DNA from 2 places in the Streptomyces sp. NPDC005302 genome. Region 1 is predicted to be linked to the other one. Evidence: riboswitches for the same ligand, from Rfam matches in the RefSeq annotation. Region 1 holds a riboswitch; the other holds the start of a gene.

Region 1 (7,221 bases):
TCCACCGCCGGGTCGACGGCCGTGAAGGAGATCACCTTCGCGCCGTCGGTCAGCTTGATGCCCGCCATGCCGCCCGCGGCACGCCCCTGCGGGCGGACCTGTGAGGCCTGGTAGCGCAGCAACTGGGCGTCGTCCGCGATGAAGACCAGGTCCTCCTCGCCGGTGCGCAGCTCGACGGCGCCGACGATCCGGTCCCCGTCCTTGAGGGTGATGACCTCCAACTCCTCCTTGTTCGAGGGGTAGTCGGGCACCACACGCTTGACGACACCCTGCTCCGTGCCGATCGCCAGGCCGGGCGACGACTCGTCGAGCGTGGTCAGGCAGATCACCGTCTCGTTCGGCTCCAGGGTCGACAGGAACTCCGAGACCGGAGCGCCTCCGGAGAGGTTGGGCGCCGACGCCGTCTCCGGCAGCCGTGGGAGGTCGATCACGTTCAGGCGCAGGAGGCGGCCCAGGGACGTGACGACGCCGATCTCGCCGCGTGCCGTCGCCGGCGCCACCGAGACGATCACGTCGTGCTTGGTGCGCTTGCCGTCCGGGTCCTGCTCGAAGGGGTCGCCGGTCGCCGTGCGGGCCAGCAGGCCCGTCGAGGACAGCAGCACCCGGCAGGGGTCGTCGGCGACCTGGAGCGAGACGGTCGGGGCCGGCGAACCGGCGGACTCCAGGAGCACCGTGCGCCGGTCGGTGCCGAACTTCTTTGCCACCGCGGCCAGTTCGCCCGAGACCATCTTGCGCAGCTCGGTGTCCGACTCCAGGATCCCGGTCAGCTCGTCGATCTCGCCCATCAGGCGGTCGCGCTCCGACTCCAGCTCGATGCGGTCGAACCGGGTGAGGCGGCGCAGCGGCGTGTCCAGGATGTACTGCGTCTGGATCTCGGAGAGGGAGAAGTGCTCGATCAGGCGCTCCTTGGCCTGAGCCGAGTTGTCGCTGGAGCGGATGAGGCGGATGACCTCGTCGATGTCGAGGAGGGCGACGAGGAGGCCCTGCACCAGGTGCAGGCGGTCGCGCTTCTTGCCGCGCCGGAACTCGCTGCGGCGGCGTACGACGGTGAACCGGTGGTCCAGGTAGACCTCCAGCAGCTCCTTGAGGCCGAGGGTGAGCGGCTGGCCGTCCACCAGGGCCACGTTGTTGATACCGAAGGACTCCTCCATCGGCGTCAGCTTGTAGAGCTGCTCGAGGACCGCCTCCGGCACGAAGCCGTTCTTGATCTCGATGACCAGACGCAGACCGTGCGCACGGTCGGTGAGGTCCTTCACGTCGGCGATGCCCTGGAGCTTCTTCGCGCCGACCAGGTCCTTGATCTTGGCGATCACCTTCTCCGGGCCGACGGTGAAGGGCAGTTCGGTGACGACGAGGCCCTTGCGGCGGGCCGTGACGTCCTCCACCGAGACCGTGGCGCGGATCTTGAAGGTGCCGCGTCCCGTCTCGTACGCGTCCCTGATCCCGGAGAGGCCGACGATCCGGCCGCCGGTGGGCAGGTCGGGGCCCGGGACGTGCTTCATCAGGGTCTCGAGGTCGGCACCCGGGTACCGGATGAGGTGCCGGGCGGCCGCGATGACCTCGCTGAGGTTGTGCGGCGGCATGTTGGTGGCCATACCGACGGCGATCCCCGACGAGCCGTTGACCAGCAGGTTGGGGAAGGCGGCCGGAAGGGCCACCGGTTCCTTCTCCTGGCCGTCGTAGTTCGGGGTGAAGTCGACCGTGTCCTCGTCGATGGACTCGGTCATCAGGGACGTCGCGTCGGCCATCCGGGCTTCGGTGTACCGCATCGCGGCCGGCGGGTCGTCGTTGCCGAGCGAACCGAAGTTGCCGTGGCCGTCGACCAGCGGCAGGCGCATCGAGAAGGGCTGCGCGAGTCGCACCAGGGCGTCGTAGATCGACGCGTCTCCGTGCGGGTGGAGCTTACCCATGACCTCGCCGACGACGCGGGCACACTTCACGTAGCCGCGGTCGGGGCGCAGGCCCATCTCGTTCATCTGGTACACGATGCGACGGTGTACCGGCTTGAGGCCGTCGCGGGCGTCCGGCAGGGCGCGCGAGTAGATGACCGAGTACGCGTATTCGAGGAAGGAGCCCTGCATCTCGTCCACGACGTCGATGTCGAGGATCTTCTCCTCGTACGAGTCGTCGGGCGGCGGGGTCTTCGTGCTGCGGCGGGCCATCGCTGCTGCGGCTCCTTCACAGTCTCTGCCGGGGCATGAGCGGGTTCTGACGCGGACCATTGTGGACCGCCCCGCTGACAACGCCGACCGCGACCCGTCCGTAGCGGCCTTCCGGAGCGCCCCGAGGCCCCCGTGACGACCGTTCCAGGGGGCGCGTTCGTGCCGCCTGCCGGACCTCTGCCGCACCCGTCCGCTCCGGTGTCCGGATGTTTCTCGGGGGCGTGCGGGGGGCGCTCGCGGTTCTCGCTCTCGGCGTACGAGGTGCGGGAACTTCGCCAGGCGTCCGCGCGCTTGCATACAGTGGCAGGACCGACAGGAATGACGCAGTTCCGCGAGCGAAGGGACGTACATGCCCATGGGTCACACGGCCACAGCTGAGGCAGGCTCCGGCGGCCTGACAGCGACCGAGCACCGGCTGGCCAACGGCCTGCGTGTGGTGCTCTCCGAGGACCATCTGACCCCGGTCGCGGCGGTGTGCCTCTGGTACGACGTCGGCTCGCGCCACGAGGTCAAGGGCCGGACCGGGCTCGCCCACCTCTTCGAGCACCTGATGTTCCAGGGCTCCAAGCAGGTCCACGGCAACGGGCACTTCGAACTCGTCCAGGGCGCCGGCGGCTCGCTCAACGGCACGACGAGTTTCGAGCGCACCAACTACTTCGAGACCATGCCCACCCATCAGCTGGAGCTCGCGCTCTGGCTGGAGGCGGACCGCATGGGCTCGCTGCTCGCCGCGCTGGACGACGAGTCCATGGAGAACCAGCGCGACGTCGTGAAGAACGAGCGCCGCCAGCGCTACGACAACGTTCCCTACGGCACCGCGTTCGAGAAGCTGACCTCGCTCGCGTACCCCGAGGGTCATCCGTACCACCACACCCCGATCGGGTCGATGGCGGACCTGGACGCGGCGACCCTGGAGGACGCCCGCGCGTTCTTCCGCACGTACTACGCGCCCAACAACGCGGTTCTGTCGGTCGTCGGCGACATCGACCCGGAGCAGACGCTCGCCTGGGTCGAGAAGTACTTCGGCTCCGTCCTCGGGCACGACGGCAAGCCCGCCCCGCGTGACGGCTCGCTGCCCGAGACCATCGGGGAGCAACTGCGCGAGGTCGTCGAGGAAGAGGTCCCGGCGCGCGCCCTGATGGCGGCCTACCGCCTCCCGGAGGACGGCACGCGCGCGTGCGACGCGGCCGACCTGGCCCTCACCGTCCTCGGCGGCGGCGAGTCCTCCCGGCTCTACAACCGGCTCGTACGCCGTGACCGCACCGCCGTCGCCGCCGGCTTCGGCCTGCTGCGGCTCGCCGGAGCGCCCTCCCTGGGGTGGCTGGACGTGAAGACGTCCGGTGACGTCGAGGTCCCGGTCATCGAGGCCGCCGTCGACGAGGAGCTCGCCCGGTTCGCCGAGGAGGGTCCCACGGCCGAGGAGATGGAGCGCGCGCAGGCCCAGTTGGAGCGCGAGTGGCTGGACCGCCTCGGTACGGTCGCGGGCCGGGCGGACGAACTGTGCCGGTACGCCGTCCTGTTCGGTGACCCGCAGCTCGCTCTGACCGCCGTACAGCGCGTCCTGGAGGTCACCGCAGAGGAGGTCCAGGAGGTCGCCAAGGCCCGCCTGCGGCCCGACAACCGCGCCGTGCTCGTCTACGAGCCCACCGCCCCCGAAGCCACCGACGCCGCTGACGACACCGACGAGGAGGCGGCGAAGTGACCGAGCTCGCCACCATGGACTTCCATCCGCAGCCGCAGGCGGGACAGCCGAAGCCGTGGGCGTTCCCCGCCCCCGAGCGCGGCACCCTGGACAACGGCCTGACCGTCCTGCGCTGCCACCGTCCCGGCCAGCAGGTCGTCGCCGTCGAGGTGATCCTCGCCGCGCCGCTGGAGGCCGAGCCCGCGGGCCTGGACGGCCTCGCCACGATCATGGCGCGCGCCTTCTCCGAGGGCACCGACAAGCACTCGGCCGAGGACTTCGCCGCCGAGCTGGAGCGCTGCGGTGCCACGCTCGACGCACACGCCGACCACCCCGGTGTCCGGCTGTCCCTCGAAGTGCCCGTCTCGCGTCTGCCCAAGGGCCTCGGCCTGCTCGCCGACGCCCTGCGCGCACCGGCCTTCGCGGACAGCGAGATCGAGCGCCTGGTGCGCAACCGGCTCGACGAGATCCCGCACGAGACGGCCAACCCGGCCCGCCGCGCGGCCAAGGAGCTCTCCCGGCAGCTGTTCCCGGCGACGGCGCGCATGTCGCGACCCCGCCAGGGCACCGAGGAGACCGTCCAGAAGATCGACTCCGCGGCCGTACGGTCCTTCTACGAGAAGTACGTTCGTCCCGCGACGGCCACCGCCGTGGTGGTCGGCGACCTCACCGACGTGGACGTGGACGCGCTGCTCGGTGACACCCTCGGTTCCTGGACCGGCTCGACCGCCGAGCCGCGCCCGGTACCGCCGGTGCACGCCGACGACACGGGCCGCGTGATCATCGTGGACCGCCCCGGCGCCGTCCAGACGCAGCTGCTGATCGGGCGGGTCGGCGCCGACCGGCACGACCGTGTGTGGGCGGCCCAGGTGCTCGGCACCTACTGCCTCGGCGGCACCCTCACCTCGCGTCTGGACCGTGTCCTGCGCGAGGAGAAGGGCTACACGTACGGGGTGCGGGCGTTCGGCCAGGTCCTGCGTTCCGCGCCGGACGGCACCGGCGCCGCGATGCTCGCCATCAGCGGCTCGGTGGACACCCCGAACACCGGCCCGGCGCTCGACGACCTGTGGAAGGTGCTCCGCACGCTCGCGGCCGAGGGCCTGACCGACGCGGAGCGCGACATCGCCGTGCAGAACCTGGTGGGCGTGGCGCCCCTCAAGTTCGAGACCGCCGCGGCCGTCGCGGGCACGCTCGCCGACCAGGTCGAGCAGTACCTGCCGGACGACTACCAGTCGACGCTCTATCAGCAACTGGCCGCCACCGGCACGGTGGAGGCCACCGCGGCCGCCGTCAGCGCATTCCCGACGGACCGTCTGGTGACCGTCCTGGTGGGCGACGCCGCACAGATCGAGGAGCCGGTCAGGGCCCTCGGCATCGGTGAAGTCAGCGTGGTCACGGCCGAGTAGGGCCGTGTGACCGAGATGGGCCCTGGTGACTGAAGAGTCACCAGGGCCCTCTTTTACGCGGACATCGCCCCCAAGATGTCCGTATTGGTACGGAGGTTGCCTTCTGCGCTGTGGGATGCGCTACAAAAACCGTGATCCGTTTGTTGTTCGAAAGATGTCGCGTTTAGCGTCAGTGCGGCTGTTCGTCAGGCACTGCGCCGCGTCCGCGGCACCGGACAGTCATCGCCGAGTCCCCGCATGGCGCGAGCCAGGGGAGCCGGGGACCCACACGTAGTCCCTGGGGTGAATCGGACGCCCTCCCCCGGAGGGGGTCCGTAGGAGACCTTCCTGCTCCGAACCCGTCAGCTAACCCGGTAGGCGAGAAGGAAGGAAAGGATCAGCCCTTACATGGCGTTCACCTGTGGCACCGGGAAGCATCGTCGTCCGAGCCGCGTGCAGCGCACCACGAAGAACGTCGTCGGCGTCGCGGCCCTCACCACCACCGGTGTCCTCGGAACCCTCGCGGCACCCGCGTTCGCCGCCGAACCGGCCGCCGAGCAGACCGGGCTGACCCAGGCCATCACCATCGGCGACTCCGTCGCCGAGCAGATCGACGAGCAGGCCGACGCCCAGCAGCACGCCGCCGACGTGGCCGCCGCGCGGGAGAAGGCCGAACAGGCCGCGCGCAAGAAGGCCGCCGAGCAGGCGGCCAAGGCCCGCGAGACCAAGGAGCGCGCCGCCCGCGCCGCCGAGCGCAAGCGGCTCAACACCTTCGTCATCCCGATAGCCGGCTCGTACGTCTCCACCGGCTACAAGACCGGCGGCAGCCTCTGGTCGTCCGGCAGCCACACCGGCGTCGACTTCCACGCGGCGTCCGGCACCTCGGTGCACTCCGTCGGCGCCGGTACCGTCGTCACCGCCGGCTGGGGCGGCGCCTACGGCAATCAAGTAGTGATCAAGATGCACGACGGCACGTACACCATGTACGGGCACCTGTCGTCCATCGGTGTCTCCGTGGGCCAGACGGTCACCCCCGGCCAGCAGATCGCGCTCTCCGGCTCGACCGGCAACACCACGGGCCCGCACCTCCACTTCGAGGCGCGCACCACCGCGGAGTACGGCTCCGACATGGACCCGGTCGCGTACCTCCGCTCGCACGGCGTGAACGTCTGACGACCGCTTCGCGGCTTCTCCGCCGTTTTCGATGCCCCGGCTCACCGAGTCGGGGCATCGTCGTTTCCGGAGGCCGTCTGTCCAAAAAATATCCATGGATTCAGGCCCCCCATCGGAAATTAACGCTTCCTGCAATAGAGTCACTGAACAAGCGTCAATCGATGGCGTTTCGCGGGGATTAAGCGGAGGTCCGGTCATGCGTATTCCGGCGCATTCGGTATGCACGGCGATCCGCGACGACATCGTCGCCGGCGTCTACGAGCGTGGCGGCCGGCTCACCGAGGAACTGCTCGCGCGGCGCTACGGCGTCTCGCGCGTCCCCGTGCGCGAGGCGCTGCGCACTCTGGAGGCCGAGGGCTTCGTGGTCACCCGGCGGCACGCGGGCGCCTGTGTCGCCGAGCCCAGCGAGCAGGAGGGCGCGGATCTCCTGGAGATGCGCACGCTGCTGGAGCCGCTGGGTGCCGCGCGCGCCGCGCAGCGCCGTACGGAGGCCCATCTCAAGGTGCTCCGCGGGCTGGTCAGGCTGGGGCAGGAGCGCTCCAGGCGGGGCAACAGCGAGGATCTGCGCTCGCTGGGCGGCTGGTTCCACGAGACGCTCGCCCAGGCCTCGGGCAGCCCCGCGCTGACGTCGACGCTGTCCCAGCTGCGGCACAAGATCGCCTGGATGTACGTGGTCGAGGCGCCGGCCAATCCCGCGGAGTCCTGGGCGGAGCACGGCGGCATCGTGGACGCGGTGGCCCGCGGGGACGGAGAGCGGGCCCGCGCGATCACCGCTCTGCACGCGGAGCGCGCGACGGCGGCGCACCGGCTGCGATTTCCC
Region 2 (7,221 bases), on a different contig from region 1:
CGTACACCAGGACGACTCCGGCCACCGTCGCGAGCCGCGCCCTCCCTCGTTAGGGTCAATGCCGTGGCCATCAGTCCCCCGTACCCCCCGCGGCCCGGCGTCCCCGCCGGGCATGCGCTGCGCCATCCGCACTGGTGGCAGCGGAGATGGGTCCGGTACGGAGCACTGATCACGCTGCTGGCGCTGTCCGGTCTCGTCATCCTCGCGCTCGTCCGCGAACAGACGGGAACCGAGGGCTTCCTGGTCGGTCTCGGTCTCGCCGTGTTCCCGGTGCCGCTGCTCATGGCCGCGTTCCGGTGGCTGGACCGGGTCGAGCCGGGCCCCTGGCGCAACCTGGTCTTCTCGTTCGCCTGGGGGGCCTGCGCGGCCGCGCTCATAGCGATCGTCGCCAACAGCTTCGCCACGCGGTGGATAGCGACCGCGACCGCGGACCCCTCCAGCGCCGACACCCTCGGCGCGACCGTCATAGCCCCCGTCGTGGAGGAGTCGGCGAAGGCGGCCGCCGTCCTGCTGGTCTTCCTGTTCCGCAGACGGGACTTCACCGGGATCGTCGACGGCGTGGTCATAGCGGGGGTCACCGCGACCGGCTTCGCGTTCACCGAGAACATCCTCTATCTCGGCACGGCCTTCGGCACCGACCGGCTCAGCGGGGGCAGCGGACTGTCCTCCGTCACCGCCGCGACGTTCTTCGTCCGCGTGGTGATGTCGCCCTTCGCGCATCCCCTGTTCACCGTGCTGACGGGCATCGGCTTCGGCGTCGCGGCCCTGTCCGCCGAGCGCCAGCACGTGCGCCGCGTGCTGGTCCCGTTCGGCGGGCTGCTGCTCGCGATGGGGATGCACTCGGTGTGGAACAGCTCGTCGGACTTCGGGGAGTACGGCTTCTTCGCGGTCTACGCGGCCTTCATGGTGCCCGCGTTCGGGCTGCTGACCTGGCTGGCCGTCTGGACCCGGCAGCGCGAGCTGCGCACCGTGCACACGGAACTGCCCGCCTACACCACCGCGGGCTGGCTCGGCACCGCCGAGCCCTACGTCCTCGGCTCGATGCGGGCCCGGCGGCTCGCCCGCGAGTACGCCGGCCATCACTGGGGGAAGGCCGCGGCCCGCTCGGTCGCCGAGTACGAGGCGTACGCGACCTCGCTGGCGTTCCTGCGCCACCGGGGGCGCCGGGGCCGCGCGGGCGCCGACTTCGTCGTACGGGAACGCGAGCTGCTGCACGAACTGTGGCGACGCCGGGAGATCGCCCGCCCCTCCCTCGCCTACGCGGCCCGCGCCACCTCCCCGCTCCCCGCACCGCCCCCCTGGCCCGCGCACGGCTACGGGTACGCCGCGCCACCGGCCCAGCCGTACGCGCCGCCGGTGCCGTATCCCGCGTACAACCCCTACCGTTCGTAGCCCCCGCCCGCGCGAGGCGGCACCTCGCCGGTACGGGGGCCGGGGTCCGGCTCAGGCGCGGGTCACGCCGACGCGCGGGTCAGGCGCGACAGTTCCGCGTCCGTCAGGGACAGGTCCGCGACACCCAGCAGGGCCGGGAGCTGCTCCACGGTCCGGGCGGAGGCGATCGGCGCGGCGACGGTCGGCTGGGCGGCGAGCCAGGCGAGGGCGACGGTCGGCACGGCCGCGTTGTGGGCCTCGGCGATCTCGTCGAGCGCGGTGAGGACCCGCCGGCCGCGTTCCGTCTCCAGGTGCTTGGACGCACCCGCGGCGCGGGGCGAGTCGACGGTCGCGCCCGGACGGTACTTGCCGGTGAGGAAGCCCGCGGCGAGCGCGAAGTACGGGACGGCGGCCAGTCCGGCGCGGGAGGCGACGTCCCGCAGCGGGCCCTCGTAGGTGTCGCGCGAGACCAGGTTGTACTGCGGCTGGAGCGCGACGTAGCGGGCGAGTCCCTCGCGGTCGGAGAACTCCAGGGACTCCTGGAGCCGCTCCGGGGAGATGTTGGACGCGGCGATGTGCCGCACCTTGCCGGCCTTCACCAGCTCGTCGAGCGCGCCGATGATCTCGTCGACCGGCACCTCGGTCTTGTCGAAGTGGGTGTAGTAGAGGTCGATGTGGTCGGTGCCCAGGCGCCGCAGCGACGCGTCGGCGGCGGCCTTGATGTTGGCGCCCGAGAGCCCCGGGAAGGCGGGGTGCTGGCTGACCTTGGTCGCGACGACGATGTCCGCGCGGTTGCCGCGGGCCTTCAGCCACTTGCCGATGATGGTCTCGGACTCGCCGCCCTCGTTGCCGTCGACCCACGACGAGTACGAGTCGGCCGTGTCGAGGAAGTTGCCGCCGGCGGCCGCGTAGGCGTCGAGGACGGCGAAGGACCGGGTCTCGTCCGCCGTCCATCCGAAGACGTTGCCGCCCAGCGAGAGCGGGAAGACCTCGAGGTCGGAGGAGCCGAGCTTGCGAAGGTAAGTCATGGGCTGTTTCAACGCCCGCACCGGATGCCTGTATTCCACATGCACCCCACACGGGCCCGGCGCTCCCGCACTCGCACTCGCACTCGCGGGCGCGAAACCGGCCGGCCGCGGGAGTCCCCGCGAGCCGGCCGGTCGGCAGTCCGTAAGGGTCAGGGGTTGAGGCCCTTGCCCTGGAGCCACGCCATCGGGTCGATGCCGGTGGCGGCACCGCCGGGGTGGACCTCCAGGTGGAGGTGCGGCCCGGTGACGTTGCCCGTCGCGCCCACGCGGCCGATGACGTCGCCCGTGGCGACCTTCTGGCCGGCGCTGACGCTGATCGACGACTGGTGGCAGAACCACAGCTCGGTGCCGTCGTCGAGGGTGAGGATCGTGCGGTAGCCGTACGAGCCGGCCCAGCCCGCCTCGGTGACGGTCGCGCTGTGGATGGCCTTGATCAGCGTGCCGGTGGGCGCGGCGAAGTCGAGACCCGTGTGGTAGCCGGAGGACCACAGGGCGCCGGCCTCGCCGAAGCGCGAGGTCAGGGTGTAGGAGGAGGTCGGCAGCGAGTAGCTCTTGGCGAGCTCGGCGAGACGCTCGGCCTCCGCCTTCGCCTTGGCCTCGTCCTCCGCCTTCTTCTTCGCGGCGTCCGCCTTGGACTTCGCGTCGTCCTGCTGCTTGGTGGCGAGCGCGACGGCCTGCTTGGCGGCGGCGGTCTCGGCGGCCGCCTGGGCGGCGCTGTCGACCTGGTTCTGCTGCGACTCGGCCTGCTGCATGATGCGGGCCCGCAGGGCCTCACCGGCGTCCGTGCTGCCCTGGGCGGTGTCGGCGGTGGTCAGTCCCGCGCCGGTGAGCGGAGTCGTGGAGCCCTTGGGGGTCTCCGCGCCGTCACCGATCAGGGCCTTGGCCGAGTGGGTGACCGAGGACAGGTCGGGCAGCGAGATCGAGACGGGCGCCTTGCCGGGCGCCGCGGTGGCCATGCCACCGGCGCCGACGGCGGCTATGACGCCTACACCGAGGACCGTGGAGCTGCGGGCGAGTCCTCCGCCGCGCTGCTTTCCCACGCGGTGCCGGCCACGAACGGGACGGACGGAATCCTCGGTGGGATTCCACTCCTCCCAGGGTCCCTCGTCCTTGCCGTAGGCGAAGCCGAAGGACTGTGTGTCATTCGGTGCGAACGAGGTTGGCTGAGCAGGCCGGTTGGACGCCACGTGGGCGCACTCCTTTCCTTCCTTCTCGCCTACCGGGTTAGCTGACGGGTTCGGAGCAGGAAGGTCTCCTACGCGCGTAAACCGACCGTGCTGCCACGGCGGAATACGCTCGATTCACCCCAAGTTGGTGGTTCCCCGGTTCCCTTGCGGGATTCGGCGCGTGCGCACGGAGCCATCTCTTGTGACGGCTGGGACGACCGCGCTGCGTTATCGAACGTTAATAGACCTGGCCACCTGATTCCAAGCTGTTCAGCCTGATCGTTAACGCTTTTTGGCCAGGACTTTGGGGTCATGGGCGATGAAAAACGGGCGAGTTGGCCTCATCCCGTCGACACGGATTTCTTTGACGGTGCGTCAGTCGTTATGCGGAGGGGCACGGTTCGGTCACCCCTCGTGACAACGGTCGGGAGAGGAGCCTACGAGGGCCGTCAACCATGCCGGACGGCGAGCAGTGCCATGTCGTCGCTGAGGGCGCCGCCCGTGTGCCGCCGCACCTCGTCGGCGAGGCTGTTCAGCAGCGCGTCGGGCCCCGGGAAGACCCGCCCGGCCAGCCGCGCGGCCGGATCGTAGAACTCCCCGCGCACGTCCCGGGCCTCGGACAGCCCGTCGGTGTGGAGCAGCAGGATCGCCCCCGTGGGAAAACGGGCGGGTACGGCCAGGTCGGGGGTCACGGCCAGGTCGCTCATCCCCAGGGGCAGCGCGGCGGGCCCGCCGGTGAGCGGGACGAGCGTCCCGTCGGGATGCAGCATCAGGGGCGGCGGATGCCCGCGGTTGACGATGCGGACGATCTCCTCGTCGTGCGGGATCTCCGCGAGGACCGCCGTCGTGAACCCCTCGACGGCGTCGAGGTTGTCGCGCCGGGTGCCCTCGCGCTTCAGCGCCCGCTCCAGCCGCTGCGCGACCGCCTCCAGGGTCGTCTCCTGCTCCGCCGCCTCCCGGAACGCGCCGATGACCACGGCGACGGCGGCGACCGCCGTCATCCCCTTGCCGCGTACGTCCCCGACGACCAGCCGCACGCCGTACGGGGTGTCCTGCACCGCGTACAGGTCCCCGCCGATGGACGCGTCCGCCTGGGCCGCCTCGTAGCGCGCGGCGACGTCGAGGCCGTCGATCCGTGCCTGGGGTTCGGGCAGCACGGCCCGCTGCGCGAACTCGGCGATCTCCCAGACGGAGGCGAGCCGCTCGTCGCTGCGCCGGACGAGGATGTTGATGAGGATGCCCAGGACGGCCGCCGTGGCGACGGTGACGACCTCGGTGACCGCGTCGATCCGCAGGACGATGCCGAGGCGCAGGTGCACGAGGATCAGCGCGCCGACGGCGGCGGCGCCGGTGAGGACGGTGCCGCGCAGCGAGTAGAGGGGCGCGGCGACCAGGGTGGCGGCCGTGAAGAGGGGGGCGGCGGTGAACTCGCCCGGCGTGAAGTAGTCGTAGAAGGTCCCGCCGACGACCAGCAGCACGGGCAGGGCTCGCACGAGGGCGCGCGCGGAGGACATCCGGCCCGTGCGCCATCGCGCCGGACCGGTTCCGGGATCGCCCGCGGGTCCGGACGCACCCGAAGCGCCGGCGACCCCCGGCGCCCGCGGATCACCGGGGGGCGGGCGGTCGGCCCGGGCGTCGAGTTCTCCGGTCCGCTCCTCACCTCCTGGCTGACCCACAGGTCCAGCAGACCCGGCGCGGGGGCGGTGGGCGACCGGTGTGGCCCGACCGAGGGATTCCGCCGCCCTGCGGGGTGAACCCGGGAACGGGACGACGGAGCGACGCCGCGAAACGAAGGAGGAGGGGGAGCCCGTGCCAACAGAGCCCGTACCAACAGAGCCCGTACCAACACCAAGGGCCGGAACTCGTGAATCCGAGTTCCGGCCCTTGGCCTTCAGTAGCGGGGACAGGATTTGAACCTGCGACCTCTGGGTTATGAGCCCAGCGAGCTACCGAGCTGCTCCACCCCGCGTCGTTGAAATTAGTGTACGCCATCCGCGGGACCCTCAGAACACGCTTTTCCTCCACGTGCCATCCACCGGGCAGGCGGCGCGCGGATTCCCTCCCTCAGGCCGTGCGGTGCGCGGCCCCGTCCAGGAGGTGGCGGTTGGGTGCCTTGGCGCGCTCCTCGTACTCGGGCAGGAGGACGACGTCGGCGCCCGCGGCGGCGAGGAGTCCGCTGCCGTCGGCGTCGGTGACGAAGGTGTCGGGCTCGCGCCAGGCGGTGACGACGCGCCGTACACCGGCGTCGAGGATCAGCCGGGCGCAGGGCGCGGGCCGGGAGGCGCGGCGGGCGCACGGCTCCAGGCTGCTGTAGACGGTGGCGGCGGGCAGCCGCGGGTCCGCCGGGTCGATCTTGGCGAGGGCGGCCTCCTCGGCGTGCGTCACGGGGTCGCCGCCCTCGCGGGAGTGGCCGCGGGCCAGCTCGGTCCCGTCGGCCGCGACCACCACCGCGCCCACGCTGAACGCGGTCTCCGAGGGCGGGCAGAGCGCCGCCAGCTCGCAGGCGAGGGCCAGCCACTGCCGGTCGGCGGCGGAGGCGGTCCGGCCGGTACCGGGCGCGGTCGGGACGTAGCGGATGAGGACGACGTCCCCGACGGGCCGGGTCTCGACGAGCCGCATCCGGCCGGGGGGGTAGGCCCCGGGCCCGAACAGTCGCGGCGCGTCCGGCTGCCCGACGAAGAGGGGGGCGACGGCGAGCTGCAGTTCGTCGGCGAGTCCCTCCCGTACGAGCTGGGTGTGGACCCGTCCGCCGCCCTCGACCATCAGCCGGCGTACGCCCCGGACGTCGTGCAGATGCTCCAGCAGTACCCGCCAGTCCAGCTCGGGCCCGGTCGGGACGATGTCGACGCCGGGAAGCCCGCGCAGCAGGCCGGCGGCCCGCCGGGCGCCCTCGTCGGTCGAGTAGACGGCCTTCTCGCCGCCCGTGTGCCAGAACTGCGCCTTCGGGTCGAGGTCGCCGGAGCCGCTGACGGTCACCTTCAGCGGATACGCCGGGCGCCCGTCGGCGACGCGGGCCGCCCGGCGCTCGGCGGAGTTGACCAGCAGCCGGGGGTTGTCGGCGCGCAGGGTGCCGGCGCCGACCAGGATCGCGTCGCAGGACGCCCGCACCTCGTCGACCCGGTCGAAGTCGGCCGGGCCCGAGAGGAGCAGCCGCTCGGGCCCGGTGTCGTCCAGGAAGCCGTCGAGGGAGACGGCGGCGGACAACAGGACGTGGGGACGGGGCATCGGGGCGTTCCTCCGGTCGAACTCACACAGTGGTTCAAGTTTTAAACAATACCTAGACTGGTCTCATGACGACCCGCTGGCTCTCCCCCGCCGAACAGCGCGCCTGGCGCTCGTACATCTCCGCGAGTTCCCTCCTGGAGGACACCATCGACCGCGGACTCCAGGCCGAGGCGGGCATGCCCCACCTTTACTACTCCATCCTGGCCAGATTGTCCGAGGCACCCGAACGACGGCTGCGGATGACGGAGCTCGCCGAGACGCTGAAGATCACGCGCAGCCGTCTGACGTACGCCGTGACGCGGCTGGAGAAGGACGGCACCGTACGCCGGGAGGGCTGCCCGACCGACCGGCGCGGCCACGTGGCCGTGCTCACCGACGAGGGCATGGACCTCGTGGAGCGGACCGCGCCCGGGCACGTCGCGACGGTCCGG

Evidence for each region. A riboswitch is a leader RNA that binds a small molecule or an ion and turns the genes downstream of it on or off. The one in region 1 is predicted to bind cyclic di-AMP.
Region 2: another riboswitch for cyclic di-AMP. It lies ahead of ABZT74_RS02335 (M23 family metallopeptidase); the one in region 1 lies ahead of ABZT74_RS22600 (M23 family metallopeptidase).

Annotation. Positions count from the first base shown of each region.
Region 1 covers NZ_JBEXGN010000015.1:124,225-131,445, forward strand. Annotated here, with positions in the region: gene ABZT74_RS22585 (DNA topoisomerase IV subunit A) at 1-2,162, opposite strand, end outside; gene ABZT74_RS22590 (pitrilysin family protein) at 2,518-3,864, shown strand; gene ABZT74_RS22595 (pitrilysin family protein) at 3,861-5,249, shown strand; cyclic di-AMP (ydaO/yuaA leader) riboswitch at 5,463-5,624, shown strand; gene ABZT74_RS22600 (M23 family metallopeptidase) at 5,637-6,401, shown strand; gene ABZT74_RS22605 (GntR family transcriptional regulator) at 6,598-7,221, shown strand, end outside.
Region 2 covers NZ_JBEXGN010000001.1:521,345-528,565, reverse strand. Annotated here, with positions in the region: gene ABZT74_RS02345 (PrsW family intramembrane metalloprotease) at 64-1,392, shown strand; gene ABZT74_RS02340 (aldo/keto reductase) at 1,455-2,399, opposite strand; gene ABZT74_RS02335 (M23 family metallopeptidase) at 2,549-3,586, opposite strand; cyclic di-AMP (ydaO/yuaA leader) riboswitch at 3,598-3,755, opposite strand; gene ABZT74_RS02330 (PP2C family protein-serine/threonine phosphatase) at 4,015-5,079, opposite strand; tRNA gene ABZT74_RS02325 (tRNA-Met) at 5,461-5,534, opposite strand; gene ABZT74_RS02320 (dihydrofolate reductase family protein) at 5,630-6,790, opposite strand; gene ABZT74_RS02315 (MarR family transcriptional regulator) at 6,856-7,221, shown strand, end outside.